Regions from separate parts of the Bradyrhizobium sp. FW305-F6 genome, predicted to be linked through region 3. Evidence: predicted binding sites of a transcription regulator. Region 3 holds the regulator's gene; each other region holds the start of a gene.
The links. Region 3 encodes PhoB, which activates phosphate uptake and scavenging genes when phosphate is short. Its sites were predicted from a motif close to TGTCATNNANCTGTCAT; they were not measured.

Region 1 (7,311 bases), on a different contig from region 3:
CATCGACGGCAGGTCGATCTGTGTCGCCATCGTGTCAATGTCGGCCACCGCGCCGGCCTGAACGACCGAAATGCTGCTGGCAGTAAGCTCGGTCAGGCCGAAATATTCGCTGATCGAGCCGGTGACGCGGACCCGGTCGCCGATCTGGACGTCGGTGGCGCCGCCGTAGACGAAGATCGCCTCGGACGTCAGCACGTTGCCGTCTGAATCGGTGGCCTCCTCCTGGAGATAGAAGCCGTTGAGATTGCGGTTGGCGTCGGCATCGCCGTTCTGGAAGTCGCCGACCACGATGGCTTCGACGGTCACAATCTGGCCCACCATCGCGCTGCTGGCTCCGCTGCCCTGAATTGCGCTGATCTTGGTGATGCCGAGGTCGTCGTTGACGATGGTGCCGGTCGCCGTCGCGGCGCTGCCGATCGTGGTGGTCACGGCCGCCGAATTGGAAACGTCCTGCAGCGTCAGCGTAAAGCTCTCGTTCGGCTCATTGACGGTGTCGCCGGCGACGGTGACGGTCACGACTGCGGAGGTCTCTCCCGCAGCGATGGTGCCACTGAAGCTGACCGGCTCGCCGCCGACATAGTCGGCCGCATCGGTCTGTGCCGAAGCGATCGCTCCCGAGAACGCCACGTCGCCCGTGGTTCCGCCGCTACGCTCGACGGTGAACTGGAAGACGGTCGGACCGCTGTTACCTTCGTCATGCGACACCGTAAGCAAATCCGGTGCAAAGGCGACGTGCTGCATTTCCATCGCCGATTCGGACGAACTGGTGACGCGGATGTCGTCGATGCCGACCCACTCGTCATTGCCGGCGGCGTTGGTGGTAAGAATGCGAACCTGGAGGTCGCTGCGGCCGTTGACGGCGTCAGGCAGCAGCAGATCGAACTGGGTCACCTGGGTCGCGGCACCGCCGGTGGTGACGTCGGCGGCGTAGCCGCTTGGAACGTTGGTCCACGCCCCGCTCGAACCGAGGCGATATTGCACGTTGATCTGCTGCGCGGCGTCGTCCGTGCTGGCGTCGAGGTCGCGTGCCTCGAAGCTCAGTCGGACATCCCTGCGGCCGGTGGCGTCGAGATGGATCACGAGGTTGGGGGCATCCGCACTGTTCGAGCCGTTCAGCGCCACCGTCGGGTTGGCAATCTGGAATTCGGCCACACCGCCGTTGGTGATGGCGGTATTGGTCTGGTTGGCGACGACGTCGACATCTCCTGACGACGATCCGGTAGCCGTACGCGCGTCCACCCCGGTTGCCGAAACGACATCGTTGCCGAGATAGCCGACGATCGACGCGACTCCCGACCAATCATCATTGGTCGTGATGAGACCGGTATTGGACCAATCCTGCAGGAAATCGCCGTTCGCCAGGACATGAGGGGTCGTCGACATGGATAGCCACTCCAGCGCTTGAGAGACGACGTCGCGGATCGCCGCCTCACGGCATGCGTGAGGGCACGGTCCAGACGGCCGATGGTTAACGGATCGTTAATGCGCTTTGATAGAATGCCGATGACAACAGATCGGTGACTACTTCTTAACGGGCCGGTGAAGTCATGACCCGACATGTCGTGTGAAGGCTGAGCGAAGCAACGACTCGTATCGGACCAAGCGACGCGCTCAATCTCTCGGCCGGCAGCGATCGCCAACGAGTCTTCTGTATGTAGCGGGATCGGCGGGCCGAGAGCCCGCGACTGCGCCAAGCTTCGATTGTCGGCCTGCGCGGGCGAACCTCCGGCCAAGGCGGCGTTTCGTCGCAGGTGTCGCGGCCTCGTTGCCCCCGGGCCGAGTTTTCGTGCGCGCGCCGCATTGTCATGCGCCTGACGTTGAACCTCGCTAACGAACGCCGATCGCATCCAAACGTAACGGTCCGACGTCGTTTTGAATTGAGTATTATGACCGCAACAACGCCCTCCGCGTCGACTCCCGCGTCCGGCGATCTCGCGTCGGCCGCGATCGCATCCTGCAGAACGGCCTTTCTGACGGTGGGATTGTTCTCTGCGGTGCTCAATCTGCTGATGCTCACCGGCTCGATCTACATGCTGCAGGTGTACGACCGGGTCATTCCATCGCACAGCATTCCGACATTGATTGCGCTGTCGATCGCGGTGGCGGCAGCGTATGCGATGCAAGGGTTGTTCGACCTGCTGCGTCAGCGCATTCTGACCCGGATTGGATCGGCGCTGCACGCCGCGCTGTGGCAACCGGTCGTCTGCAACATCCTGCGCGGGCCGCTACGAGGCGGCGGCGCAAATCGCGGCCTGCAATTGTCCCATGATCTGGACTCGGTCCGGTCGTTCCTGTCCGGGCTCGGCCCGACGACCTTGTTCGACTTGCCGTGGATGCCGCTGTATCTCGCCGGCTGCTTTCTCCTGCATCCATATCTCGGCTGGACGCTGGTCGTGGGCGCGGTGCTGCTGTTCGGGATCGCGCTGCTCACCGAGGTGCTGACGCGGGCCCCGACCCGGGACGCGTCGCGTGCCGGCGCAATCCGCGGCGTCCAGCTTGAAGCGGGTCGGCGCAACGCCGAAATCGTGGCCGCCTTGGGGATGGAGCAGCGTTTGATCCACCGGATCGGCGCGGCCAACGACGATCTCGTCGCCGCCCAGCAGCGCAACGCGGATATCGCCGGGTCGCTCGGCGCGTTGTCGAAGACGCTGCGCTTCATGCTGCAATCGGCGCTGCTCGGCCTCGGCGCCTATCTCGTGATCGAGGGATTGGCGAGCGGCGGTGTGATGATCGCCGCGTCGATCATGGGCAGCCGCGCGCTCGCGCCGGTGGAACTGGCGATTTCCATCTGGCGACCGTTCATCGGCGCGCGACAGGCGGGCCAACGGCTCCGCGCCGCCCTGCGCGAGGGCGACGCCCCGCACCCCGACGTCGCGCCCGAACGCGCCGTACATCGGCTCACGGTCGAGCAGGTCACGATCGCCGCCCCCGGCTGCACCACCGCGATTGTGCACAACGCTTCGTTCGTACTCGAAGCAGGCCAGGCGGTCGGCATCATTGGCCCGTCAGCCGCCGGCAAATCGACGCTGGCGCGGGCGCTGGTCGGGATCTGGCCGATCGCACGCGGCGAGATCCGGCTCGATGGCGCCACCCTCGATCAGTGGCCAGCAGAAATTCGCGGCGGCATGATCGGCTATCTGCCGCAGGACGTCGAATTGTTCGACGGGACGGTAGCAGAGAACATTGCGCGTTTCGACTCTGAGATTGACCAGGCAGCGGTGATCGCCGCGGCGAAAGCCGCCGGCGCCTACGAGATGATCCTGAAGCTGCCGAAGGGGTTCGAGATGCGGATCGGCGAAGCCGGCGCCACCCTGTCTGGCGGCCAGCGGCAGCGGATCGCGTTGGCCCGCGCGCTCTACAAGGATCCGTTCATGGTGGTGCTCGACGAGCCGAACGCCAGCCTGGACGCAGAAGGCGACGCCGCGCTGACCGACGCCATCCGGCGTGTCCGGGCTCGCGGCGGTATTGCCGTCATCATTGCGCATCGGCCGGCGGCGCTCGCCGCGGTCGATCTCGTGCTGACGCTGGCGACCGGCCAGGTGCAGGCGTTCGGACCGAAGGACGAAGTGCTGCGCAAATCGCTGGCCGCTCATCCGGCGCCGGGCGGCGCGGCGCTGCAGGCGGTGCCCGATGCGCGTTCGGTTCCTGCCGCCGCCGCCAGTTGAGGACTTTCATATGACCGCAGCCCGCACGCCCGAGGCTCGCCGCAACGATCCGTTTCGCGATATCCGGCGCGCCACCGCATTCGGAATTGGCACGCTGGCCATCGTCGTGTCCACCGCCGGCGTTTGGGCGATGACCGCGCCGCTCGCCAGCGCCGTGATCGCGCCGGCACAGGTGGTGGTCGACAGCAACGTCCGCCGGGTTCAGCACCCTACCGGCGGCGTGGTCGCCGACATCTACGTCAACGACGGCGACCAGGTCCGAGCCGGAGACATGCTGGTCCGCCTCGATGAAACACTGTCGCGCGCCAACCTTGCGCTGATCGAAAACCAGCTCAACCAGCTGGGAATGCGTCGTGCCCGGCTGCAGTCCGAGCAGAACGGCCGCGATGCGGTGGTGCTGCCGGACGAGATCGCCGCCCGCCGCACCGTCGCCGCGATCGCGGAGATGATCGAGGGCGAGACCGCGCTGTTCGCCCGGCGGCGCGAGGCGATCAATGGCCAGCAATCGCAGCTGCGCGAACGCAAGGCCCAGATCGCCGACGAAATCCGCGGCCTGGAGGCACAAATCGCCTCGAAGCGCGAACAGATCCGCTGGATCGAAACCGAGCTGGAGGGTGTCCGCGAGTTGTACGAAAAGCGCTTGGTGCCCTATGCGCGTCTCACTGCACTCGAGCGCGAGGCCTCCCGCCTGACCGGCGAGGAAGGCCAGCTGATCGCCGAGATCGCACGCGCCAAGGGCCGGATCACCGAAACCGAACTGCAGATCATCCAGCTGGTTCAGGACCAGCGCCGTGAAGTCGCGACCGAACTGCGCGACGTCGAGAGCAAGCTTGCAGATCTCGGCGAACGCCGCATCGCCGCGATGGACCAGCTCGATCGCGTGATATTGCGCGCGCCGCAGGACGGTCTGATCCACCAGAAATCGGTCTTCACCGTCGGTGGCGTGATCACCGCGGGCGAACAGCTGATGCTGATCGTGCCGAAGGATTCGCTCGTGGTGGAGGCCCGGGTCGACCCGCAAATGATCGACCGGCTCAAGGTCGGGCAATCCGCCAAGCTCCGCTTCAGCGCGTTCGACGCCGCCGTGACCCCCGAGCTCGACGGCACGCTGACGCGGATTGCTGCCGACCTGACCAAAGACCCGCAGTCCGGCGCGGCGTACTACGTCGCCCGCATCGGCCTCGACGCGAGCGAACTCGCCAAGCTCGACGGCAAGGCTCTGGTGCCCGGCATGCCGGTTGAAGCCTTCATCCAGAACGGCGTGCGGACGGCGATCGCCTACCTGCGCAAGCCGCTGGAAGATCAGCTCGCCCGTGCGCTGCGGCAGAAATAATATAAGATTGCCGCCGGCAAGATATGCCGGCTTTCGAAGCCGTTTGATCTTCCGACCCTCGCCGAGAGCAAGGACAGGGAAGATCATCACGACAGAGAATCATCCCCGCTGCAACGCCAGGGTCACGCCGCCGAGCGTGAGCGCCATCGCGGTCCATTCGCGATAGCCCAGCGGCTCTCCCAGAATGATGGCGGCGGAGACGACGCCGATCACGGGCACGATCAGCATGCCCGTCGAAGCCGTGGTCGGCGGCAGACGGCGCAGCGTCTCGAACCAGGTGACGTAGCAGAGGCCCATCGGCACGAGAGTCATGTAGACAAAGCAGCCGAGCCCCAGCGGAGTGATCGCGCCGACATCGGGATGCTCGAACGCGATGCCGAGAATCAGCATCGTGGCGCAGCCGAGCCCGACCTGCCAGGCGACGACGACCAGCGGCGGCATCGGCAGCGGCTTGCGGTTGAGCACGTTGCCGAGCGCAAACAGGATGGCGCAGAGCAGCGCCAGCACGATGCCCAGCAGCTTGTCCGCGCCGAACGCAAATCCATTGCCGCTCAGGAGCAGCGTGACGCCGGCAACGCCAAGGATCAGCCCGAAAATATCCCGTGGCGCCGGGCGGTTATGCAGCACCGGCCAGGCGAACAGCATCGCCCAGATCGGCATGGTATAGGCGAGCAGGGCGCCCTCGCTCACGGTCACGTATTTCATCGCGACCGTCCCGAGACCCATCCAGGCAAAGACGTTGGTGAAGGTCGCAAACAGCAGCCGCGGGATGGCCTCGCGCGGCACGGTGAACGATTCCTTCCGGCTCAGCACCAGGGCGCCGAGAATGAGCGAGGCGCAGACGCCGGCAAGGCCACGGGCGAACAGCGGCGGCCATTGCTGGAGCAACAACTTCATCAGCGGCCAGTTCAGCGCCCAGCCGAACGCCGTTACGCAAAGGCAGAAAGAGCCGATCGTCCTGTCGCGCCGCGTCATATCCATGCATAGCGCTTAGCAGGCCGGCGCCAGCCGCTCCACCTCGGCCGATGCATGCGGGCCATCGCGCAGAACGGAACCGGACCGCCTGGCGGCCGTTCAAATGGGAGCCCACGCGTCGATGCGTGCGCAGCACAAGCCAGGGAGGCCATCATGCCCGCAGCTGAGAAAGACCACGTCTACAAGATCCTGGACCTGGTTGGATCGTCCGAGACCTCGATCGAGGACGCGATCCAGAACGCGATCAGCCGCGCCTCGAAGACCATTCGCGAGATGAAATGGTTCGAGGTGGTGCAGACTCGTGGCCACATCGAGAACGGTACGATCGGCCATTTTCAAGTCACCTTGCGCGTCGGCTTCACGCTGGAAGAATGACGTCTCACCAGGCGTAGCGCAGGCTGCCTTTGCCGGCATAGCTGCGTGTCACGTCCGAGAATTCGCCTTCGAACGTCGCCGCAGCCGACCAACCGTTCAGCCAGTTCATGTGCACCGATGCCGTGGTCAACGCGGCCTCGCGCGCCTGTGCCGCACCGTTGACGACGAAACTCGCGCCCGGCAAGGCCTGGAAAGTCGCCGCGCTCGACCTGTCAGGATTGAAGTCGTGCGACCAGGCCAGGCGGCCGCGCAAGGTCAGCACGCCAACCGGCATGGCGAAGGATTTGTCGCTGCGCAGTCCGAGCTCGGTGCGGGTGTCGCTCACGCTCCTGGCGGCGTAGTTCAATGCGAATGCGGCCGAGCCGGCAACGACCTGTTCGGAATAGGCCGGCAGATCGAGGGTCGTAACCTGCGCGGCGCCATAGGGCGTGAGGCCGAGTCCGCCCATACCCGGAGCGACGGATCGGTAGCCGCCTTCAAGGCGCGCGGAATAGGCGTTTGCATCGAACTCGGCGCGTAGCCGGTCGGCGCCCGCCGCCGTCACCGTGCGGTCGGTCGTGACATTCTGCCAGCCATAGCCAAGCGCTGCAGACAAATAAGCGGGTCCGCTCGTGTGCCGCAGATAGGCGCCAGCCTGGAACAGGTCGGAGCGGCCGGTGCCGAGACCGTTCACGCCGAAGCTGGTCCCTCCGCCGGCAAGCGCGAAGCCCAGCACCGTACTCGGCGAGAGGCGATAATCGGCACCGACCGCCGTGCCGGCGACGCGGCTCGTGGTGTCGTTTGAGCCCGTGATCGTATTGCCGGATGTCGATTGCGATCCGCCGAAACCGGCGCCCCACACGCTCCAGCGCTGCATGACATGTTGGGGCGGCGCTTTCGTCATCAGCGCGAATGCATCGGTGCGCTGTCGTCCGACATAGGCGCTGGCCTGTTCCTCCTCGGAAAAACCCGTTGCGACTCCGG
Region 2 (7,311 bases), on a different contig from region 3:
GCTGAAGCAGCTCGCGCCGAGCGCAAGCCAGCTCGTCGGCCGCTCACCCAGCATGAACCAGCTGCGCCAGACCATCGAGCGCGCAGCCAAGGCCAACAGCCGCATCCTGATCGTCGGCCCTGCGGGCGCCGGCAAGGAATTGACCGCGCGCACGCTGCATACGGCCTCGGGCCGCGCCGACGGTCCGTTCGTCGTGATCAACGCAGCCGCGATCACGCCCGAGCGGATGGAGCACGAGCTCTTCGGCGTGGAGCAGTCCAATGGCGAGCAGCCGCGCAAGCCCGGCGCGCTCGAAGAGGCGCATGGCGGCACGCTGTTCATCGACGAGATCGCGGACATGCCGCGCGAGACCCAGAACAAGATCCTGCGCGTGCTGGTGGAGCAGTCGTTCCAGCGCGTCGGCGGCACCGCCAAGGTGCAGGTCGACGTGCGCATCATCTCCTCGACCGCGCGCAATCTCGAAGAGGAGATCGCGGCGGGCCGTTTCCGCGAAGACCTCTACCACCGCCTCTCGGTGGTGCCGATCCGCGTGCCCGCACTGTCGGAGCGCCGCGAGGACATTCCGGAATTGATCGACTATTTCATGGAGCAGATCTCGGCCGGCAGCGGCCTACCTAAGCGTCAGATCGGTCAGGACGCGATGGCGGTGCTGCAATCGCACGTCTGGCCCGGCAATGTGCGTCAGCTCCGCAACAACGTCGAAAGGGTCATGATTCTGGCCGCGGGCGGGCCGGAGGTGATCATCACCGCCGACATGCTGCCGCAGGACGTCGGATCCATGGTGCCGGCCATGCCGACCAGCAACAATGGCGAGCACATCATGGGCCTGCCGCTGCGCGAGGCGCGCGAGGTGTTCGAGCGCGACTATTTGATTGCACAGATCAGCCGTTTCTCAGGAAATATTTCTCGAACGGCCGAGTTCGTCGGCATGGAACGGTCCGCGTTGCACCGGAAGTTGAAGGCGCTCGGCGTCGGCTAGGGCGTTTGCGGCCAGCAGGGAGTGGATCGCGCCGAGAAAGCGCGTCAAAACAACAGTCTAGTGCGGGGTCTTGCGGCCTCGCGTCAAGCCAAGCGAGGAAAATCGTCGATTCCCGTAGTTTTCCGGGCATCAGGGCCGTTCCTGCCGCGTGAAGCGGCTTGCCTAATATCCCGACCTGTCTTCTAATCGAACCGCTGTTCCTCCCGAGGGGGATCTCATGAGGGACGGCAACCGGAGGAGGCCCCGAACCCACAAAGAGGGCCGCATCCGGCGCAATAAAAAGAAACTCAAAGCGAGAAAAAAACAATGGCGGCAGACCGCGCGCAAAACCTACAGGACACCTTCCTCAATCACGTTCGCAAAACCAAGACGCCACTGACGATCTTTCTGGTCAACGGAGTGAAGCTCCAGGGCATCGTGACCTGGTTCGACAATTTCTGTTTGCTGCTTCGGCGCGACGGTCATTCGCAGCTTGTCTACAAGCATGCGATCTCGACCATCATGCCGGGCGCGCCGATCCAGCTGTTCGAAGGCGGCGAGGACCAGCCGGCTTGAGAGTGATCTGATTGGAACCCCGGAATATCGACGGGGATGCCGACCGCCCGCGGTCGGCAGGGGCTAAGACGGGGCGGGTGCTTGTCATCGGCCCTTATTTGCGAATGCGCGCAGGCGGTGCCGACGCGCAATCGGAAAGCCATGTCCTTCCAAATCACGTTCAGCGGGACGCCGAGGCCCGGCTCGACGAAGCCGCGGGCCTCGCGCGCGCGATCGATCTCGTCATTGCCGATGCCATCATCGCGCCGATCAACCAGATCAGGCCGGCGACCTATATCGGCAAGGGCAAGGTCGAGGAGATCGCCGCGCTGGCCAAGAGCCTCGATGTCGAGCTCGTGGTGATGGATTGCGCGCTGGCGCCGATCCAGCAGCGCAATCTCGAGAAGGAGCTGCACGCCAAGGTCCTCGATCGCACCGGGCTCATCCTGGAAATCTTCGGCCGCCGCGCCAAGACCAAGGAGGGCGCGCTTCAGGTCGAGCTGGCGCATCTCAACTACCAGCGCTCCCGCCTGGTACGGTCATGGACCCATCTGGAACGCCAGCGCGGCGGTTTCGGCTTCATGGGCGGCCCCGGCGAGACGCAGATCGAAGCCGATCGCCGCCTGATCCAGGAGCGCATCACCAAGCTGGAGAGCGAGCTGAAGAAGGTGCAGGCGACGCGGCGGCTGCATCGCGCGGGACGGCAGCGCGTGCCGTACCGTGTCGTGGCGCTGGTGGGTTACACCAATGCCGGCAAGTCGACGCTGTTCAACCGCCTGACCCGCGCCGACGTGCAGGCGGCGGATATGCTTTTCGCGACACTCGATCCGACTTTGCGCGCCCTCACCCTGCCGCATGGCGGCAAGGCGATGCTGTCGGACACCGTCGGCTTCATCTCCAACCTGCCGACGCAGCTCGTCGCCGCCTTCCGCGCCACGCTGGAGGAGGTGCTGGAGGCCGACGTCATCCTGCACGTTCGCGACATCTCGCATGAAGATGCCGAGGCGCAGCAGAGCGACGTCGACGCGGTGCTGCGCCAGCTCGGCATCAACCCTGATGACTCAGGTCGCATCATCGAGGTCTGGAACAAGATCGACCGTTACGACCCCGACAAGCGCGAAGAGCTTCTGAACATCGCCGCGCGCCGGCCTGAAGACCATCCGGCCATGTTGGTCTCGGCCGTTACAGGCGAGGGCGTCGACGCATTGCTCGCCGCGATCGAGGAGCGCCTCGCCGCCAAGCGCACCACGCTCGACCTCTCCATCGACGCCGCCGACGGCGCCGGCATCAGCTGGCTGCACCGCAATGCCGAGGTGCTGTCAAAGGAGCTGCACGACGGCCGCTTCGACATGACCGTGCGGGTCGACGAGACCAAGCGGGATATCGTGGTGTCGAGGTTCGACGCGGTGCCGCATCACGCCATATAGTCGCGGCGCGCCCTTGGGGCCCGGGATCGGCCGCGTGACCGGCGAGAGGTCAAACTCGGCATCGATCGGCACACCCCCGCGCGCTCCACGCACGGGAGCGAGAATGAGGGCGGTCCTCAAGCTCGTCGGTCGCGGCGATCAGCACATCAGAACGGAATGGTCAGGCCCGGATGTTTGGCCTGCGCCCTGGTGTAGGCGACGCCGTGGACCTTGATCCCACGATCATCCAGCAACGAGATGATTCCGCCCTGGTTCGACAATTCCATCGGTCTCTCCACGACGATTGCGAGCGTGCCTCCGGCCGCGATCTTGCCCGACAGCGCCATTTTCTTCTTCTGCTTGTCGGCCAGCCTCCAGCCGGTGAGATCGATGTCGCGATCGGCCGTGTTGAGCAGTGTGACGATCTCGCGCTCCGGCGTCTTCACGGCGTTGACGAGCGCCCCAACGATGCGCACGAGTCCGTCCGGCATGTCTCCTGTCGGAGGAGCGGTCGGATCCAGCGGCGCTGTCGGCGTGCCGCCGCCGAGGTCAATCGGATGACCGGTCTCGTCGTCGGTATGCCAGGCCTGCGTCTGGAATTTGAGGAAGACCGCCGTCCATAGATTTTGCTCGGGAAATTCGAACACGAGGCCGCCATCCTGCCACGGCCCGTTGTCGCCCGAGAACCTTCCGATGGGATTTCCCTGATTCATATGGATATCGTGGATGCCGCGTCCCGGCCGGAAGCCGAAATAATTGTCGGCCCTGGTCTCGGGGCCCCATGGCTCGCCGAACGCATAGACCATCGCACTTTCATCCGAGAGTGCGCGCTGCACGAACTGGTCGAGCTTCTCGTTGAGGTCGTTGTCTGGCCCAGGCACCGACACCGGCAGCGGCACCATCTCCTGAGGCTGCATCAGATTACCGCGGATGAAGTCCAGCGCGATGCTGCCGGGCTGAGCGGACTGCGGGTGCAGCCCCTCCGGGAGCGCGGCGAGCCGTTCGGTGATCGGATGGACGAAACGAGACCGCACCAGGAATTCTACCTCGCTTCCGTCCGCCGACTGCACGTTGACGGCAATGCGGAAATCTTCGTCGCCGGCGACAATATGAACCTGATAGTGCGGCGACCTGCCGGTGCCGAAACGCATCGCAATTGGGCGTCCCTTGAGAACTGAATAATGTTTCAATGGCATCGCACTTCACCTGCCGTTGGGGTGGCTGCGTCAGAATTATTATACAACTTTAGACTGTCTGCGGCGACAATTTCATGGCGGCGGCTTGACGAATCTCTCTTTGCGAGCTGCCCGGGCCAGCAAATCGGGATGCACTGCTTACCGATGAGTGATGGATGCTGGTCGGATCTGTACGCTGCCGCACCTGGCTAAGTGGCGGTCTTCGCCTCATTCCACAGCGCGTCCATCTCCGCAAGCGAGGCCTGGTCCAGTGTCCGGCCCTGCGCCTCCAGCGCGCGCTCGATATAGGCAAATCGCCGCTCGAATTTCGCGTTGGTCGCGCGCAATGCGGATTCCGGATCGGCGCCGACATGGCGGGCGAGGTTGACGAGGGCGAACATCAGGTCGCCGGTTTCTTCCGCAATCTCCTGCTTGTCGTTGCGGTCGAGCGCGGCCTCGATCTCGTCGGCTTCCTCGCGGATCTTGCGCAACACTGCGCGCGGGTCGTTCCAGTCGAAGCCGACGGTGGAGGCCTTGCGCTGCAGCTCCATGGCCCGGGTGAGCGCGGGTTGGCCGGCCTTCACACCCGACAGCAGGGATTTGTGCGCCGGCATGTCCTCCGGCGGACGGCGCGCGGCGCGCTCGGCCTTTTCCTCGGCCTTGATGCGGTCCCAGACTTCCTTGACGTGATGCGAGGCAAGGTTGCCGTCCTTGTCGGCGAAGACATGCGGATGACGCCGGATCATCTTGCGGGTGATGGCCTCGACCACGTCGCCAAAATCGAATGCGTTCTGCTCCGATGCCATCTGGGCGTGGTAGACGACCTGGAGCAGGAGATCGCCGAGCTCCTCCCGGAGATCGTCGAGATCGCCGCGGGCGATGGCGTCGACCACCTCATAGGCTTCCTCGATCGTGTAGGGCGCAATCGTCGCAAAGTCCTGCTCGAGGTCCCAGGGACAGCCGGTCACGGGCGTGCGCAGCGCCGCCATGATCTCGATCAGGCGGGAAATGTCGCGGGAAGGGGTCATTGCGGGGCGATCTCCTGGGGCCGGAGCCTTATGCCAAAGGCGGGTCGCCGATCCCAGTGCAAGCAGACGGAACAGGCCGATTTCCACCGATTGGCGGGCACCTCACGCAATGCTAAAGCGCGGGGCATGAGTGACGCATTTTCCTCCGAAACCGCCCTGGTGCTGTTCTCCGGCGGCCAGGATTCCACCACCTGCCTCGCCTGGGCGCTGAGCCGCTTCGCCCGTGTGGAGACGCTGGGGTTCGACTACGGCCAGCGCCACGCCGTCGAGCTTGACTGCCGCGATCGCTTGTTCGAGGGCCTCAAGGGGCTGCGCGCGGATTGGGCCGCAAGGCTCGGCGAGAGCCATACGCTGTCGATCCCTACGCTTGCGGCCGTGTCCGAAACGGCCCTGACGCGCGACGTCGCGATCACGATGGGCGCGGACGGTCTGCCCAACACCTTCGTGCCGGGCCGCAACCTAGTGTTCCTGACCTTCGCTGCGGCGCTGGCCTATCGGCGCGGCATCAGCCATATCGTCGGCGGCATGTGCGAGACCGACTATTCCGGCTATCCCGATTGCCGCGACGAGACCATCCGCGCCATGCAGGCCGCTCTCTCGCTCGGCATGGCCAGAAAGTTCGAGCTGCATACCCCATTGATGTGGATCGACAAGGCCGCGACCTGGCAGCTCGCGCATGACCTCGGCGGCGACGGCCTCGTCGATCTCATCCGCGAGCACTCCCACACCTGCTATCTCGGCGAGCGCGGCGCGCAGCACGAGTGGGGCCATGGCTGCGGCGAGTGCCCGGCGTGCAGCCTGCGGGCGAAGGGCTGGCAGGAGTTCGCGGCGGGCAGATAATGCCAGCTAAAGCGCGATGCGATCAGGATGAATCGTCATCGCGCTTTAGGTTACTGTTTGAGCATGATCTTCTCGGAAATCCGCTACGCACTTTTCCGGATCATGCTCTAGAAGGTGTGCTGCACTTTCACCGAGATGTTGCGGCCGGTCTCCACCAGCGGATTTGTGAAGCTCCGCGGATAGGAGCGATTGACGAACGTCGACGCGTCGACATAGGCCGTGTTGAAAATGTTCTCCACGCCGAGGATCAGCTTGGTGTCGCCGAGTTGCGGCGAGACCAGCTTGCCGAGTTGAAGCGTCGCATAAAGCTTGGGAATGGCGTAGCCCGAGGTCGTGTATTCCTGCGCCGGGTCGATCCGGGTCTTGCTCGCGGCCCAATCGATCACGCCGAGGATCGAATAGGCGCCGTCCGGGTCAGCATATTGGATACCCACCCGCCCGCGATAAGGGGCGAGAAAAGGCAGCGGCGTGCCGGTCAGCGTGTTGGTACCGCGCAGCTGCGTGAAATTCGTGAACAGGTTGAAGGACGGCGTCATCTGCCAGCGCGCCTCCAGTTCGACGCCGGTCACCTCGGCCTTGCCGACGTTCCGAGACTGGGTGTAGCCGCCGACACCGTTGAGCGTCGTTGCGACCGTTTGAAGGAAGTTCTCGTAGTGCGTGTCGAACGCCGTGACCTTGAGCTCTGCATTGGCCGTATGAAAACGTGCGCCTCCTTCGTAGGTCACGCCGGTTTCCGGCTTCAGGTCCGGATTGGGAAGCTGAGTGGCCGTCACGGCAAACAGCTCGGAATTCGTCGGCTGACGAAACGAGGTCGCCACGTTGCCGAGCAGGTCGACGTTCGGCAGGACGGCATAGACGAACCCAAGGCTTCCGGTCGGAGCCGTCTGATCCACGTTGGTCTTGCTCGCATACAAGGCCCTGACATTCGCAGGAATGGTGGATGCGAGCGGCGAGGTGTCAGTGGTCGTGTTGAACCAGTCGAAGCGGCCCCCTGCGGACAGCGTCAGCGGCTGGACCGGCTTCCATTCGTGCAGGACGAACGTGCCGATGTTGGATTGCGTCGTGTCAGGGCCTTGCTTGGTGTAGGGCGAGACCACGTCGCTCGTCACGATCCCCGTCGTCCCATTGCGGATGATGGTCTCGGATGTTTGTTCGCTGCCCGGCCGCGCTTCCCGGAAGCCGTCGAGGCCGACCGTGGTCTTCGTTGCACCCCAGGGACTGAGCCAGGGAATTTCGGCCAGTGAGCGGCCGCCGATTACCAGGGGACCGATGACGTGGCTGGTGGACTTGACGGTCCTCGTGGCGATGCCCGCGGCGTTGATCGTGTTGTTGATGGTCGAGAGCTTCGT
Region 3 (7,311 bases):
CTGGGCGACATCTATCTGGGCAAGGTCAAGACGTGGAATGACCCAGCGATCGCCAAGCTTAACCCCAAGGTGAAGCTCCCCTCGGACGCCATCACCGTCGTGCGTCGCTCGGACGGCTCCGGCACCACGTTCATCTGGACCGATTTCCTTTCGAAGACCAATGCCGAGTGGAAGACGAAGGTCGGTGCCGGTACCGCCGTCGAGTGGCCAGCGGGTGTAGGCGCCAAAGGCAATGAAGGCGTCGCGGGCAATGTCAGCCAGACCAAGAACTCGATCGGCTATGTCGAGTATGCCTATGCCAAACAAAACAAGCTGACCTACGGTGCCCTGATCAACAAGGCTGGTAAGACCGTGCAGCCGACCGTTGCGGCCTTCCAGGCTGCAGCCGCCAATGCCGACTGGGCCGGCTCCAAGAATTACTATGTGATCCTGACCGACCAGCCGGGCGAAACGTCGTGGCCGATCACGGGTGCGACCTTCATCTTGATGCACAAGGATGCGACCGACAAGGCGGCATCCCAGGAAGCCATCAAGTTCTTCAAGTGGGCGTTCGAGAAGGGCGACAAGATGGCGGAGGAGCTCGACTACATCCCGATGCCCGACTCGGTCGTGAAGCAGATCGAGAAGACGTGGTCGTCGGAAATTAAGAGCTGATTGCACCGTCGCGAAGCTCGCGCCCCGTATTTCCGGGGCGCGAGTGAAGCGAGAGAGCCCGGAGCCTTCGAGATTCCGGGTCCGTTGGGAGTATCTCCCATCGGGCCGCGCACCTCGCGGGCCCGGTTAAACTTTCCCGAGCGCGCGGGACAGATTGTCGACATGACCGCCTCTATTGGCGGCGTGTATATGGCGTGACGTAAAATAGGGGATCGGCGTGGCTGAGATGGCTGTCGAGAGCAATGTAATTGATGCTGCCGGACCGTATGACCGCGCCAAGGCGTTGAGCGCGTTCAAGCTGGGTGACGTCACCTTCTACTGGATCACGCGGCTTTCTGCGATCTCGGTGCTGCTCATTCTCGGCGGCATCATCATTTCGCTGATCGTGGGCGCCTTCCCGGCGATCAAGGAATACGGCCTGTCGTTCCTGTGGACGCAGCGTTGGGCCCCTTCGGCCGATCCGCCTGTGCTTGGCGCGCTCGGGCCGATGTACGGCACGCTCGTCACCTCCTTCATCGCGATGCTGATCGCCATTCCCGTCGGTCTCGGCATTGCGATCTTCCTCACCGAGCTCTGTCCGCAATGGCTGCGCCGCCCGATCGGCATGGCGATCGAACTGCTCGCCGGCATTCCCTCGATCATCTACGGCATGTGGGGCTTCTTCGTGCTGGGCCCGTTCCTGGCCAACACCTTCCAGCCATTCATGATCAGCGTGTTCGACGGCGTTCCCGTGCTGGGCGCGATCTTCGCCGGTCCCCCGTCCTATCTCAGCCTGTTCAACGCCGCGCTGATCCTCGCCATCATGGTGCTGCCCTTCATCACCTCGATCTCGGTTGACGTTTTCAAGACGGTGCCGCCGGTGTTGAAGGAAGCCGCCTATGGGGTCGGCTGCACCACGTGGGAAGTCGTCCGCAGCGTGGTGATCCCCTACACCCGCGTCGGCATCATCGGCGGCGTCATGCTGGCGCTGGGACGCGCGCTCGGCGAGACCATGGCGGTGACCTTCATCATCGGCAACTCGTTCCGGATCTCCTCGTCGATCTTCGCCCCGGGCACGACGATTTCGGCGGCGATCGCCTCCGAGTTCGCCGAGAGCGACGGCCTGCACCAGTCCGGCCTGATCCTGCTCGGTCTGCTCCTGTTCGTGCTGACGTTCTTCGTGCTCGCAGCCGCCCGATTGATGCTGATGCGCCTCGAAACCAAGGCCGGGAAGTGAAGCCATGAACCCGATCTATGCACGCCGCCGCCGCGGAGACATCATCATTCGCGGTCTCTGCATCGCAGCCGCCGCGTTCGGCGTCACCTGGCTCGCGCTGATCCTGGTCACGCTGTTCTACAACGGCCTGGCCGGGCTCAGCTTCCAGGTCTTCACCGCCGACACGCCGCCGCCCGGATCGACCGAGGGCGGCCTGCGCAACGCCATCGTCGGCTCGTTGATCATGACCGCGATCGGCGTCGGCATCGGCGCGCCGCTCGGCATGTTCGCGGGCACCTATCTTGCCGAATACGGCCGCAACGACAAGCTGACCTCGGTGATCCGCTTCATCAACGACATTCTCCTGTCGGCGCCTTCGATCATCATTGGCCTCTTCATCTATGGCGCGGTGGTGGTGCCGATGCGCGGCTTCTCGGCGATTGCAGGCGCGTTGGCGCTCGCCGTCATCGTGATCCCGGTCGTGGTGCGCACCACGGAGGACATGTTGCTGCTGGTGCCGAATCCGCTGCGTGAAGCCGCCAGCGCGCTGGGACTGCCGCGCTCGCTGGTGATCAAGCGCATCGCGTATCGCGCGGCACGGGCCGGCCTGATCACCGGCGTGCTGCTCGCCACCGCACGCGTCGCCGGCGAGACGGCGCCGCTGCTGTTCACTGCGCTCTCGAACCAGTTCTTCAGCCTGGGCCTGGACAAGACGATGGCCAACCTGCCGGTGACCATCAACAATTTCGTGCAGAGCCCCTACGCCTATTGGAAGCAGCTCGCCTGGAGCGGCGCGTTGTTGATTACCCTGACCGTGCTTGCCCTTAACATTGGCGCGCGCATCATCGGCGCCGAGAGGACTCCGAAATGAGTGAAATGTCTGTTTCCGTCAGTGCGCCGACCGTTCACCCCGGCTCGCAGCCGCTTCCCGAGGCGCCCGCCAAGGTCACGGCGCGCAACCTCAACTTCTACTATGGCGATCACCACGCGCTGAAGAACATCAACCTGGTGCTCGGCGCCAACCGCGTCACGGCCTTCATCGGCCCGTCCGGCTGCGGCAAGTCCACCCTGCTGCGTATCTTCAACCGGATGTACGATCTCTATCCGGGCCAGCGCGCGGACGGTCAGCTGTTGCTCGACCAGACCAACATCCTCGACCCCAAGCTCGACCTCAACCTGCTGCGCGCGCGCGTGGGCATGGTGTTCCAGAAGCCGACGCCGTTCCCGATGACGATCTACGAGAACATCGCCTTCGGCATCCGTCTCTACGAGAAGATCTCGAAATCCGAGATGGACGGCCGGGTCGAGAAGGCGCTGCGTGGCGGCGCGCTGTGGAACGAGGTCAAGGACAAGCTCAACGCCTCCGGCCTCTCGCTCTCCGGCGGTCAGCAGCAGCGCCTCTGCATTGCCCGCACCGTCGCGGTGCGGCCCGAGGTGATCCTGTTCGACGAGCCCTGCTCGGCGCTCGATCCGATCTCGACCGCCAAGGTCGAGGAGCTGATCCAGGAACTGTCCGAGAACTACACGATCGCGATCGTCACCCACAACATGCAGCAGGCGGCGCGCGTCTCCGACAAGACCGCCTTCATGTATCTCGGCGAGCTGATCGAGTTCGACGACACCAGCAAGATCTTCACGTCGCCGACAGACCGGCGCACGCAGGATTACATCACCGGCCGGTTCGGCTGAGGAGACGGAACATGGGTTCTGAACATACCGTAAAGGCCTTCGACAGCGACCTCCAGGAACTCACGCGCCTGGTCGCCGAAATGGGCGGCATCGCCGAACGCATGATCGTCGATTCCGTCGACGCGCTGATCCGCCGCGACGTCCCGCTCGGCCAGCGCGTCGTCGCCACCGACACCGATATCGACACGCTGCAGAAGCGCATCGAGGAGCGCGCGGTGCTCACGATCGCCCGCCGCCAGCCGATGGCGGTGGACCTGCGCGAGATCGTCGGCGCCATGCGCGTCGCGACCGATCTCGAGCGCATCGGCGACCTCGCCAAGAACATGGGCAAGCGCGTCGCAGCACTGGAGACGGACTTCCACCCGCTGAAGCTGTTCCGCGGCCTGGAGCACATGACCGACCTCGTGCAACAGCAGGTCAAGTCGGTGCTGGACGCCTATGCCGCGCACGATTTGCCGGCGGCGATGGCGGTGTGGAAGGGCGACGAGGAAGTCGACGCGATCTGCACCTCGCTGTTCCGCGAGCTCCTCACCTACATGATGGAGGATCCGCGCAACATTTCGTTCTGCATCCACCTGATGTTCTGCGCCAAGAACATCGAACGGATCGGCGACCATGCCACCAACATCGCCGAGACCGTGTTCTACATGATCGAGGGCCAGGCGATCACCGACAAGCGGCCGAAGGGCGACATGACGACCTTCGCCACGACGATACCGAATACCTGAAGACCTTAAGGAGCGACGACACCATGGGCGCACGCATTATGGTGGTTGAGGACGAGGAAGCTCTCACAGAGCTTCTTCGTTACAACCTCGAAGGCGACGGCTATGACGTCGAGACGGTGATGCGCGGCGACGATGCCGATACCCGCCTCAAGGAGCACATTCCCGACCTGATCGTGCTCGATTGGATGCTGCCGGGCCTGTCGGGCATCGAGCTGTGCCGGCGCCTGCGCACCCGCCCGGAGACCAAGCAGCTGCCGATCATCATGCTCACCGCGCGTGGCGAGGAGAGCGAGCGGGTGCGGGGACTTGCGACCGGCGCCGACGATTACATCGTCAAGCCGTTCTCGGTGCCGGAGCTGCTCGCCCGCGTGAAGGGCCTGCTCAGGCGCGCCAGCCCCGAGCGGCTCGCCACCGTGCTGGCCTATGGCGACATCGAGCTCGACCGCGACAAGCGCCGCGTGGCACGCTCGGGCCGGCCGATCGACCTCGGCCCGACCGAATATCGCCTCCTGGAGTTCTTCCTGGAGCATCCCGGCCGCGTGTTCTCGCGCGAGCAGCTGCTCGACAGCGTCTGGGGACGCGACATCTACATCGACGAGCGCACCGTCGACGTCCATATCGGCCGCCTGCGCAAGCTGCTCAACCTAGGCCGCGAGCAGGACCCGATCCGCACCGTCCGCGGCGCCGGCTACGCGCTGGACGATCGCTTCGCGAAGGCGGAGCAGACCTGAGTTTCTTGATCTCGGATTAGCGAGCTGCGGCTTCAATCTCGCCGTCATCCCGGGGCGCGCGCAGCGCGAGCCCGGGATCCATAACCACAGGACGAGGTTTGGCGAAGACTCGGAATGACCATCTCGCGCAACGACTGCGCCCTGTGGCTATGGATCCCCGCCTTTGCGGGGATGACACCGAGTTACTGGAGCCGTGATCGCTTCACGACTGCCATCAGGTAGATTAACGAACTCACCGCGTGCCCGGCTTTGGTGCTGCGCGGCGCCGGTCCGCTGCGGGCTGATAGGCCACGCGCGAATGCTGGGCGCAATAGGGCAGGCCGGAGAGCGCCTTGCCGCCGCAGAAGAAGAAATCCGGGCTCGAGGGATCGCCGACCGGCCAGTGGCAGGTCGCCTCGTTCAATTCCAGCAGCGACAGCCGCTGGCTCATCGGCACCACGTTGTCGTAGGTGACAGGCTCTGCCTCCACCTCGACCTCGAAGGCCTGCGCCAGCGCGGTGTTGCCGCGCGCGACGGGCCGCGTCACCCGCATCATGTGCTGCGCGGGCCGCGCCTTCCGCGGCCGCGGCGCTGCCGATGACGGGCTCTTGGCGCGACCGGACAGGCCGAGCCGGTGCACCTTGCCGATCACGGCGTTGCGGGTCACATTGCCGAGCTCCGCCGCGATCTGGCTGGCCGAAAGTCCGGCCTCCCAAAGCTTTTTCAGCTGCTCGACGCGATCATCGGACCAGGTCAAAACCGTCATTGCACCCTTTCCCTCGCTGCGCGCCTGCCATCCTGGGGCCTTCGCAGCGAATGCCTAAGCCGTGAAAAACCCGTGCCGCCAGAATCCCTTAAGGCTCGCCGGGCGCGCTCAAGACGCCCGAACGTTACGCCGGTACATGAGGACTCTTGGGATCAGAACTGCTGCACGAGATGTCGTATCTGACAGTCCAAACGCTACAATATGGCGTGACTCTCGCGCAAGAGTCCGCAGACTCGCTTCCACATGTTCCGTAGTGAAAACCCCGCAAAATCGGCACCGCAAGACTACGGATTCAGCGTTTCGCGAGGCTTTCCGGGTGGCATTGACACCCGTCTTGCCAAGCATAAGATAGTGCCACGTGCCGCCCTTAAAAGGCGGCACGTTTCGTTTTCCGGGGCCGGTCAGTGGTGCGTTGCGCAATGCGCGCGTCATACCGTCCGCAACATTCAAGTGGCCGTCATGACTAACAGCGCAGCGCCGCATTTGCTCCCCGTCTTCGCCAGGGCCGACCTCGGTTTCGAGCGTGGCGAAGGCTGCTGGCTGATCGCCACCAACGGCGATCGCTATCTCGATTTCACTTCGGGCGTGGCGGTGAATGCGCTTGGTCATGTTCATCCGGAGCTTGTCAAGGCCGTGCAGGAGCAGGCGACGAAGCTCTGGCACATGTCGAACCTGTTCCAGAGCCCGGACGGCGAAAAGCTCGCGGCGCGCCTTTGCAACGAGAGCTTTGCGGACTTCGTCTTCTTCTGCAATTCCGGCGCGGAGGCGCTGGAAGGCGTGATCAAGCTGGTGCGCCACCATCACTTCTCCAAGGGGCATCCGGAGCGCTATCGCCTCATCACCTTCGAGGGCGCCTTCCACGGTCGCACGCTGGCGACGCTCGCTGCGACCGGATCTGCAAAATATCTCGAGGGCTTTGGTCCGCCCATGGACGGCTTCGACCAGGTGCCGCATGGCGATCTGGAGGCTGTGAAGAAGGCGATCGGCCCGCACACCGCCGGCATTCTCATCGAGCCGATCCAGGGCGAGGGCGGCGTTCGTTCTGCGCCTGCCGGCTTCCTGAAGGCGCTGCGCGAGCTCTGCAACGAGCGCGGCCTCCTGCTCGCCTTCGATGAGGTGCAGACCGGCATGGGCCGCACCGGCGATCTCTTCGCTTACAAGCGTACCGGCGTCACACCCGACGTGATGTCGCTGGCCAAGGCGCTCGGCGGCGGCTTCCCGATCGGCGCGGTGCTGGCGACCGCGGAGGCGGCCGCCGGCATGGGGCCCGGCTCGCACGGCTCGACCTTCGGCGGCAATCCGCTCGCGATCTCGGCCGCCAATGCCGTGCTCGATGTCATGCTCAAGCCCGGCTTCTTCGACCATGTGCAAAAGATGTCGCTGCTGCTCAAGCAGAAGCTCGCCTCCGTTGTTGACCGACACCCCGGCATCGTCAGCGAGGTGCGCGGCGAGGGGCTCTTGGTCGGCATCAAGGCGGTGGTGCCCTCCGCCGATCTGGTTGCGGCGTTGCGCGCCGAAAAACTGCTCACCGTCGGTGCCGGCGACAATGTCGTGCGCTTCCTGCCGCCT
Region 4 (7,311 bases), on a different contig from region 3:
GTCCGCGCTCGGAAGGCGGCTTCGGTCTCGACATCGATCTTGCCGTCTCGCTGCCGGGCCTTGCCCGCGCGGAAGCCGAGGCGCTGGTCGAGAAGGCGCACCAGGTGTGCCCCTATTCCAACGCCACCCGCGGCAATGTGGACGTACGCCTGACGGTCGTCTGACCGGGACGGCGGGGCCGGCCCGGGATACCCCCTCGGGCCGGCCGCTTCCGCGATTTGCCATGCGGCGGGAGGGGCCGCGCGGCGGCGCATACGGCCCCACGCGCGGCGCCATTGCTGGCGCAAACAAACCTCGCTAGGCCTGTGATCCGATGATGATCGACACAGGGGAAGCGACGGCATGACTGAAGCAGCAACGGGCGCAATGAGCGGACTGCGCGTCATCGATCTCACGCGCGTGCTCGGCGGACCCTACTGCACCCAGATCCTCGCCGACCACGGCGCCGACGTGATCAAGGTCGAGCCGCCCGCGGGCGACGAGGTGCGCGAATGGGGCCCTCCGTTCCACGAGGAGGACGCGGCCTATTTCGTCGGCATCAACCGCAACAAGCGCTCGATCGGCCTCGACCTCGCCTCCGAGGGCGGGCGCGTCGTGCTGCTGAAGATGCTGGAGACCGCCGACGTCCTGATCGAGAATTTCAAGCCGGGCACGCTGGAAAAATGGGGCATCGGCAACGACGTCCTCAGCAAGAAATATCCGCGCCTCGTGCATTGCCGGATCTGCGGCTTCGGCGCCGACGGCCCGCGCGGCGGCAATCCCGGCTATGACGCCATCATCCAGGCCATGACCGGCATGATCGCGGCGACCGGCTCGCCCGAGAGCGGGCCAATGCGGATCGGCGTGCCCCTGGTCGACATCACCACCGGGCTCTATGCGGCGATCGGCATCCTGATGGCACTGTCGGAGCGGCAGCGCTCGGGCAAAGGCCAGTTCCTGGAGACAACGCTTTACGAGACCGGCCTTGCGATCATGCATCCGCACACCGCGAACTATTTCATGCATGGCAAGCCGCCTGGTCTCACCGGCAACGAGCACCCGAACCTCGTGCCCTACGCGATCTTCCCGACGAAAACCGACAACATCTTCATCGGCGTCGGCAATGACGGCACCTTCCGCAAGCTGGCGAAGGAGATCGGCAAGCCCGAGCTCGGCTCCGATCCGCGCTTCGCCCGCAACAAGGACCGCATCGCCAATCGCGAAGCGCTGCGCGCCGAGCTTGCCGCGGTGTTCAGCCAGCACGAAGCCGAGCCGCTGTGCAACCGCCTGCTCGCCGCCGGTCTGCCCGCGGGTCCCGTGCAGAAGATCGACCAGGCGTTGACGAACCCGCACACGCTCGCCCGCGGCGATATTATCGAGAAGGACTGGTACAAGGGCGTGGCGTCGCCGATCCGGCTCGAGCGCTCAAAGCCGAGCCTGCGCCGCGTGCCGCCGAAATTCAGCCAGCACGCGGCCGAGGTGCTGGGCGAGTTCGGCTACTCCAAGGCCGAGATCGACGCGATGGTCGAGAAGGGCACGGTCTGCGGCCCCGAGCGGAAACGCTGAAACGCAATCGGACGTGATTGAGCAGCTAGCGCAGGTGCGCTCCCTCCCCCGCTTGCGGGGGAGGGTTGGGGAGAGGGTGTCTCCGCATTGGGACAATCCCCCAGAGGAGAGAGCCCTCACCCGCGCCTACGGCGCGACCTTCCCGCAAGCGGGAGAGGTTTCTGAGCCCGCGGCTAATTACTCCACATCAACCGATGCCGCACTGCGGCGCGCCCGCGCACGCATGTGCAGCGCGAACGCATGCGGCTGACCGTTCCGTCTTCGCCCTATTTGACGACTTCCCATTGGCAGCGCTTGCCGCTTTCGTTTCTCCCGCTTACACAGTCATGTGAACGTCATATGGCGCTGCTAGCGCAAGCGCTTCTTTAGTGACGGCCAAGGGAGGTTTTCTTGATGGCTCTTCGACATTTTGGCGCGGCGGCAGCTGTCGCACTCACGGTTGGTCTCGGCGCCTCGCCGGCGCTGGCCGTGACCGAAATCCAGTGGTGGCACGCGATGACGGGCGCCAACAACGACGTCATCGTCAAGCTCGCCAACGACTTCAACGGCTCCCAGAGCGACTACAAGGTGGTCCCGACCTACAAGGGCAACTACGCCGACACGATGAACGCCGGCATCGCCGCGTTCCGCGCCGGCAACGCCCCGCACATCATGCAGGTGTTCGAGGTCGGCACCGCCACCATGATGGCCGCGACCGGCGCCGTGAAGCCGGTCTACAAGCTGATGGCCGAGACCGGCGAGAAGTTCGATCCGAAGGCCTATCTGCCCGCGATCACCGGCTACTACTCGACCTCGAAGGGCGAGATGCTGTCCTTCCCCTTCAATTCGTCGTCGACGGTGATGTGGGTCAATCTCGACGCGCTGAAGAAAGCCAATGTCGAGATCCCGAAGACCTGGCCGGAAGTGTTCGACGCCGCCAAGAAGCTGAAGGCGGCCGGCCACGCCACCTGCGGCTTCTCCAACTCCTGGGTCACCTGGGTCAATCTGGAGCAGCTGTCGGCCTGGCACAACGTGCCGCTGTCGACCAAGGCCAACGGTCTCGACGGTTTCGACACCGTGCTGTCCTTCAACGGCCCGCTCCAGGTCAAGCATCTCGAAAACCTGGTCGAGCTCCAGAAGGACAAGACCTACGACTATGCCGGCCGCACCAACACCGGCGAAGGCCGCTTCACCTCGGGCGAATGCCCGCTCTACCTGACCTCGTCCGCGTTCTTCGGCAACGTCAAGGCGCAGGCCAAGTTCGCCTTCACCGCGGTGCCGATGCCTTATTATCCGGACGTCAAGGGCGCGCCGCAAAACTCGATCATCGGCGGCGCCTCGCTCTGGATCATGGGCGGCAAGTCGGCCGACGAGTACAAGGGCGTGGCGAAGTTCCTGACCTTCCTCTCCGATACCGATCGGCAGGTCTTCATCCACAAATCGTCGGGCTATCTGCCGATCACCAAGGCGGCCTATGACAAGGCCAAGGCAGAAGGCTTCTACAAGGACCAGCCCTATCTCGAGACCCCGCTGCTCGAGCTGACCAACAAGGAGCCGACCGAGAATTCGCGCGGCCTGCGCCTCGGCAACATGGTGCAGCTCCGCGACGTCTGGGCGGAAGAGATCGAGCAGGCGCTGGCCGGCAAGAAGACCGCCAAGCAGGCGCTGGACGCGGCCGTCGAGCGCGGCAACACCATGCTGCGGCAGTTCGAAAAGACCGCCGTGAAGTAAAGCGACAAGCGGCAGGCCGGTCGCCCGGCCTGCCGCGTTGGGGCATCATGCAGAAGCAAGCCATTTTTCAGTCGAAGCTGTTGCCCTATGCGCTGGTTGCGCCGCAACTCGCGATCGTCCTGATATTCTTCTACTGGCCGGCCTTGCAGGCGATGATCCAGTCGTTCCTGCTGCAGGACGCCTTCGGCCTGTCGACCACGTTCGTCTGGTTCGAGAACTATATCGACCTGTTCAAGGACCCCGCCTATTTCGAGGCGATCCTGCGCACCTTCTTCTTCTCGTTTGCGATCGCGGTGTCGTCGCTGTCGTTCGCGCTGCTGCTCGCCGTGATGGCGGACAAGCCGCTGCGCGGCTCGATGCTCTACCGCACGCTGCTGATCTGGCCCTATGCGGTGGCGCCGCCGGTCGTCGGCGTGCTCTGGATCTTCATGTTGCATCCCTCGCTCGGCGTGCTCTCGCGCTATCTGCGCGCCCTCGGCGTCGACTGGAATCCGCTGCTCGACGGCAACCAGGCCGCGACCCTGATCATCCTCGCCGCCGCCTGGAAGCAGATCTCCTACAACTTCCTGTTCTTCCTCGCCGGCCTGCAGAGCATCCCCAGGAGCGTGATCGAGGCGGCTGCGATCGACGGCGCGCGTCCGATGCGGCGGTTCTGGACCGTGATCTTCCCGCTGCTGTCGCCGACCATCTTCTTCCTGCTGGTCGTCAACATCGTCTACGCCTTCTTCGACACGTTCGGCATCATCGACACCATGACCCGCGGCGGTCCGGGCAAGTCGACGGAGACGCTGGTCTACAAGGTCTATACCGACGGCCTGCTCGGCGGGAACCTCGGCAGCTCCGCGGCGCAATCGGTGATCCTGATGGTCATGGTGATCGTGCTGACGGGCATCCAGTTCCGCTTCGTCGAACGCAAGGTGACCTACTGATGGTCGAGGAAGAAGGCTTTCGGCGCTACGTCGCCCACATCATCCTCTGGATCGGGATCGCGATCGTCGCCTTCCCGGTCTACCTCGCCTTCGTGGCGTCGACGCAGGACAATGCGGTGATCGCCAACGGGCAGATGTCGCTGCTGCCCGGCGGCCATTTCTTCGAGACCTACTACCAGACCATCTTCGTCGGCACGAGCGGTTCGACCCGCGAGCCGGTCGGCAACATGATGCTGAACTCGCTGGTGATGGCGCTCCTGATCGCAGTCGGCAAGATCGCGATCTCGATCATCTCGGCCTATGCGATCGTGTATTTCCGCTTTCCGTTCCGGATGGCACTGTTCTGGCTGATCTTCATCACGCTGATGCTGCCGGTCGAGGTCCGCATCTATCCGACTTACAAGATCGTCGCCGACCTGCACATGCTCGACAGCTATGCCGGCCTCTCGCTGCCGCTGATCGCCTCGGCCACCGCGACGCTGCTGTTCCGCCAGTTCTTCATGACCGTGCCGGACGAGCTCCTGGAAGCCTCCCGCATCGACGGCGCCGGCCCCTTCCGCTTCTTCTGGGATACGCTGCTGCCGCTGTCGCGCACCAACATGGCGGCGCTGTTCGTGATCCTGTTCATCCTCGGCTGGAATCAATATCTCTGGCCGCTCCTGATCACCACGCGCGACGATATGCAGACCATCCAGATCGGCATCCGCAAGATGATCACCACCACCGACGCGCTGACCGAATGGCCGATCGTGATGGCGACCGCCGTGCTTGCGATGCTGCCGCCGGTGCTCGTCGTCGTCGCCATGCAGAAGCTGTTCGTGCGCGGACTGGTCGAGACCGAGAAGTAATCAAGTGAGTTTTCATGGCTAACGTCACCCTGCGCAACGTCCGCAAGACTTATCCCGGCGGCTTCGAGGCCATCAAGGGCGTCGACGTCGATGTCGGCGACGGACAGTTCTGCGTGCTGGTCGGCCCCTCCGGCTGCGGCAAGTCCACGCTGCTGCGCATGGTCGCAGGCCTGGAGACGGTCACCGGCGGCGAGATCGACATCGGCGGCCGCGTGGTCAACGGCGTAGAGCCCGCCGACCGCGACATCGCGATGGTGTTCCAGAACTACGCGCTCTATCCGCATATGAGCGTCTACAACAACATGGCCTATGGCCTGCGCAACCGCGGCATGGCGGAAGCCGAGATCAGGACCCGCGTCGACGAAGCCGCGCGCATCCTCGAGCTCACGTCGATGCTGGAGCGCAAGCCGCGCCAGCTCTCCGGCGGCCAGCGCCAGCGTGTCGCCATGGGCCGCGCCATCGTGCGCCAGCCCAAGGTGTTCCTGTTCGACGAGCCGCTGTCCAACCTCGATGCGAAACTGCGCATCGCGATGCGGGTCGAGATCCGCAAATTGCAGCGCCGCCTCAACACGACGTCGATCTACGTCACCCACGACCAGCTGGAGGCGATGACGCTCGCCGACATCCTCGTCGTGATGAATGGCGGCCAGGTCGAGCAGGTCGGCAATCCGCTGGCGATCTACGAGAAGCCGGCGACGACCTTCGTCGCCTCCTTCATCGGCGCGCCGCCGATGAACCTGATGTCGACGCGCCCCGAGGAGATCCGCTCGCAGCTCGCCGGCAGCGCCGCGGCCGACGCCGGCATCCTCGGCATCCGCCCGGAAGACTTCGTCATCACCGACCAGACGCCGGAGGGCGGCGTCGCCTTGCCGCTCACCGTGGAAGCGATCGAGCGCGTCGGCGCCGAAACCTTCGTCTACGGCTCCCGCGAGCAGGAGGAGCAGCGCGTCGCCGCCACGCCCGGCGAGCTGCCGCCCGGGGAGATCATCGTCCGCATTCCCGGAACCGACGCCCCCGCGATCGGCACGAGGATCCGCGTCGCGGCGGTGCGCGCCAAGCTGCATCTGTTCAGCGCCGACGGGCGGACGCGGCTCGAGGCCTGAGGGGTTCCGAGGGGCAGCAAACAAAGTCGCGAAAACAACCCCATGCACAGTAGAAGGGGCTCTGTTTTCATTAGAGAATATTCAGCGACAGGATTCGTCATGGCCGGGCTTGTCCCGCCACGACGAAACGCGAGCATCGGAGGGGGCAACGCCCATCCACAGCCCGCTACGTCCTTGAACCCACAGCAGAACGTGCCCATATTGCAGATCAAGGGGTGCCAGTACGGGCCCCGACACACCAAAGTCGCTTCTGCGAGGACTTTGTAAACTATGTCTCGTGTTCCAACGCTCTCCAGTCCCTTCCTGCTGGGCTTCGACGAGATCGAGCGCGTGCTCGACCGCGTCGTCAAAGGCGCCGACGGTTACCCTCCCTACAATATTGAGAGGTGCGGCGGCGCGGACGGCCAGCCCGAGCGTTTGCGCATCACGCTGGCGGTCGCCGGATTCACCCGCGATCAACTCGATGTAACCATTGAGGAAAACCAGCTCGTGATCCGCGGGCGGCAGCAGGACGACAAGTCCCGGCAGTACATCCATCGCGGCATCGCCGCGCGCCACTTCCAGCGCACCTTCGTGCTGGCGGAGGGGATGCTGGTGCTGGGCGCGGATCTGAAGAACGGGTTGTTGTCGATCGATCTGGCCCGACCTGAACCGGAAAGGATCGTTAAGACAATCGCTATCAATGAGCACGAATAATGGAACGAGTAGCGGACTCGACCGCTTAGTGTTCCAGAGGAGTCGAGACCATGAGTGAAGGTCACGTTGCGTTCGAATACGAAGCCAAGAACGTCTCTACAGAGACGCTGGCAACCCTGGGCGAAGGCCATATCGCCTATGTGAAGCAGATCCGCTCAGAGGACGTGCCGGGCCTGTTCCCCGAGGCGCCCAAGATTGCGCCGGGCCTCAAGCTTTTCGCGCTCCATGCCGCCGACGGCACGCCGATCATGCTGACCGACAGCCGCGAAGCCGCGGTCGCGAATGCCTGGAGCAACGAGTTGCAGGCGGTGAGCGTGCACTAAAGCGCGCGCGTCGCACGAATAGAGTTTTGGCGGGCATGCCTTCGCAAGAAGGCGTGCCCGTTTTCGTTTGAGAGGTAGCGTTTTCGCGTCGCCATGCCAGCCAACGGAATTCGGCGATGGCCCTGTCGTGCGGCAGGGACATTGCATATGGATGACC

Region 1: a site for PhoB is predicted at 1,507-1,523, ahead of AC3WLX_RS27565 (ExeM/NucH family extracellular endonuclease). Genes of this name have one in related genera too.
Region 2: a site for PhoB is predicted at 4,179-4,195, ahead of AC3WLX_RS01825 (DUF2278 family protein). Genes of this name have one in related genera too.
Region 4: a site for PhoB is predicted at 1,868-1,884, ahead of ugpB (sn-glycerol-3-phosphate ABC transporter substrate-binding protein UgpB). Genes of this name have one in related genera too.

The regions. Positions count from the first base shown of each region.
Region 1 is NZ_JBYSYD010000004.1:648,963-656,273, reverse strand. Features, by position in the region: gene AC3WLX_RS27565 (ExeM/NucH family extracellular endonuclease) at 1-1,383, opposite strand, end outside; gene AC3WLX_RS27560 (type I secretion system permease/ATPase) at 1,887-3,665, shown strand; gene AC3WLX_RS27555 (HlyD family type I secretion periplasmic adaptor subunit) at 3,676-4,998, shown strand; gene AC3WLX_RS27550 (DMT family transporter) at 5,098-5,979, opposite strand; gene AC3WLX_RS27545 (dodecin) at 6,127-6,348, shown strand; gene AC3WLX_RS27540 (autotransporter domain-containing protein) at 6,353-7,311, opposite strand, start outside.
Region 2 is NZ_JBYSYD010000001.1:371,752-379,062, reverse strand. Features, by position in the region: gene ntrX (nitrogen assimilation response regulator NtrX) at 1-979, shown strand, start outside; gene hfq (RNA chaperone Hfq) at 1,286-1,534, shown strand; gene hflX (GTPase HflX) at 1,546-2,940, shown strand; gene AC3WLX_RS01825 (DUF2278 family protein) at 3,087-4,115, opposite strand; gene mazG (nucleoside triphosphate pyrophosphohydrolase) at 4,304-5,122, opposite strand; gene queC (7-cyano-7-deazaguanine synthase QueC) at 5,249-5,962, shown strand; gene AC3WLX_RS01810 (TonB-dependent receptor) at 6,070-7,311, opposite strand, start outside.
Region 3 is NZ_JBYSYD010000002.1:1,707,780-1,715,090, reverse strand. Features, by position in the region: gene pstS (phosphate ABC transporter substrate-binding protein PstS) at 1-654, shown strand, start outside; gene pstC (phosphate ABC transporter permease subunit PstC) at 881-1,870, shown strand; gene pstA (phosphate ABC transporter permease PstA) at 1,875-2,720, shown strand; gene pstB (phosphate ABC transporter ATP-binding protein PstB) at 2,717-3,538, shown strand; gene phoU (phosphate signaling complex protein PhoU) at 3,550-4,266, shown strand; gene phoB (phosphate regulon transcriptional regulator PhoB) at 4,290-4,997, shown strand; gene AC3WLX_RS19465 (GcrA family cell cycle regulator) at 5,230-5,742, opposite strand; gene AC3WLX_RS19460 (aspartate aminotransferase family protein) at 6,202-7,311, shown strand, end outside.
Region 4 is NZ_JBYSYD010000008.1:179,531-186,841, reverse strand. Features, by position in the region: gene AC3WLX_RS33665 (organic hydroperoxide resistance protein) at 1-164, shown strand, start outside; gene AC3WLX_RS33660 (CaiB/BaiF CoA transferase family protein) at 343-1,545, shown strand; gene ugpB (sn-glycerol-3-phosphate ABC transporter substrate-binding protein UgpB) at 1,939-3,255, shown strand; gene ugpA (sn-glycerol-3-phosphate ABC transporter permease UgpA) at 3,303-4,184, shown strand; gene ugpE (sn-glycerol-3-phosphate ABC transporter permease UgpE) at 4,184-5,032, shown strand; gene AC3WLX_RS33640 (sn-glycerol-3-phosphate import ATP-binding protein UgpC) at 5,047-6,135, shown strand; gene AC3WLX_RS33635 (Hsp20 family protein) at 6,406-6,831, shown strand; gene AC3WLX_RS33630 (BQ00720 family protein) at 6,882-7,154, shown strand.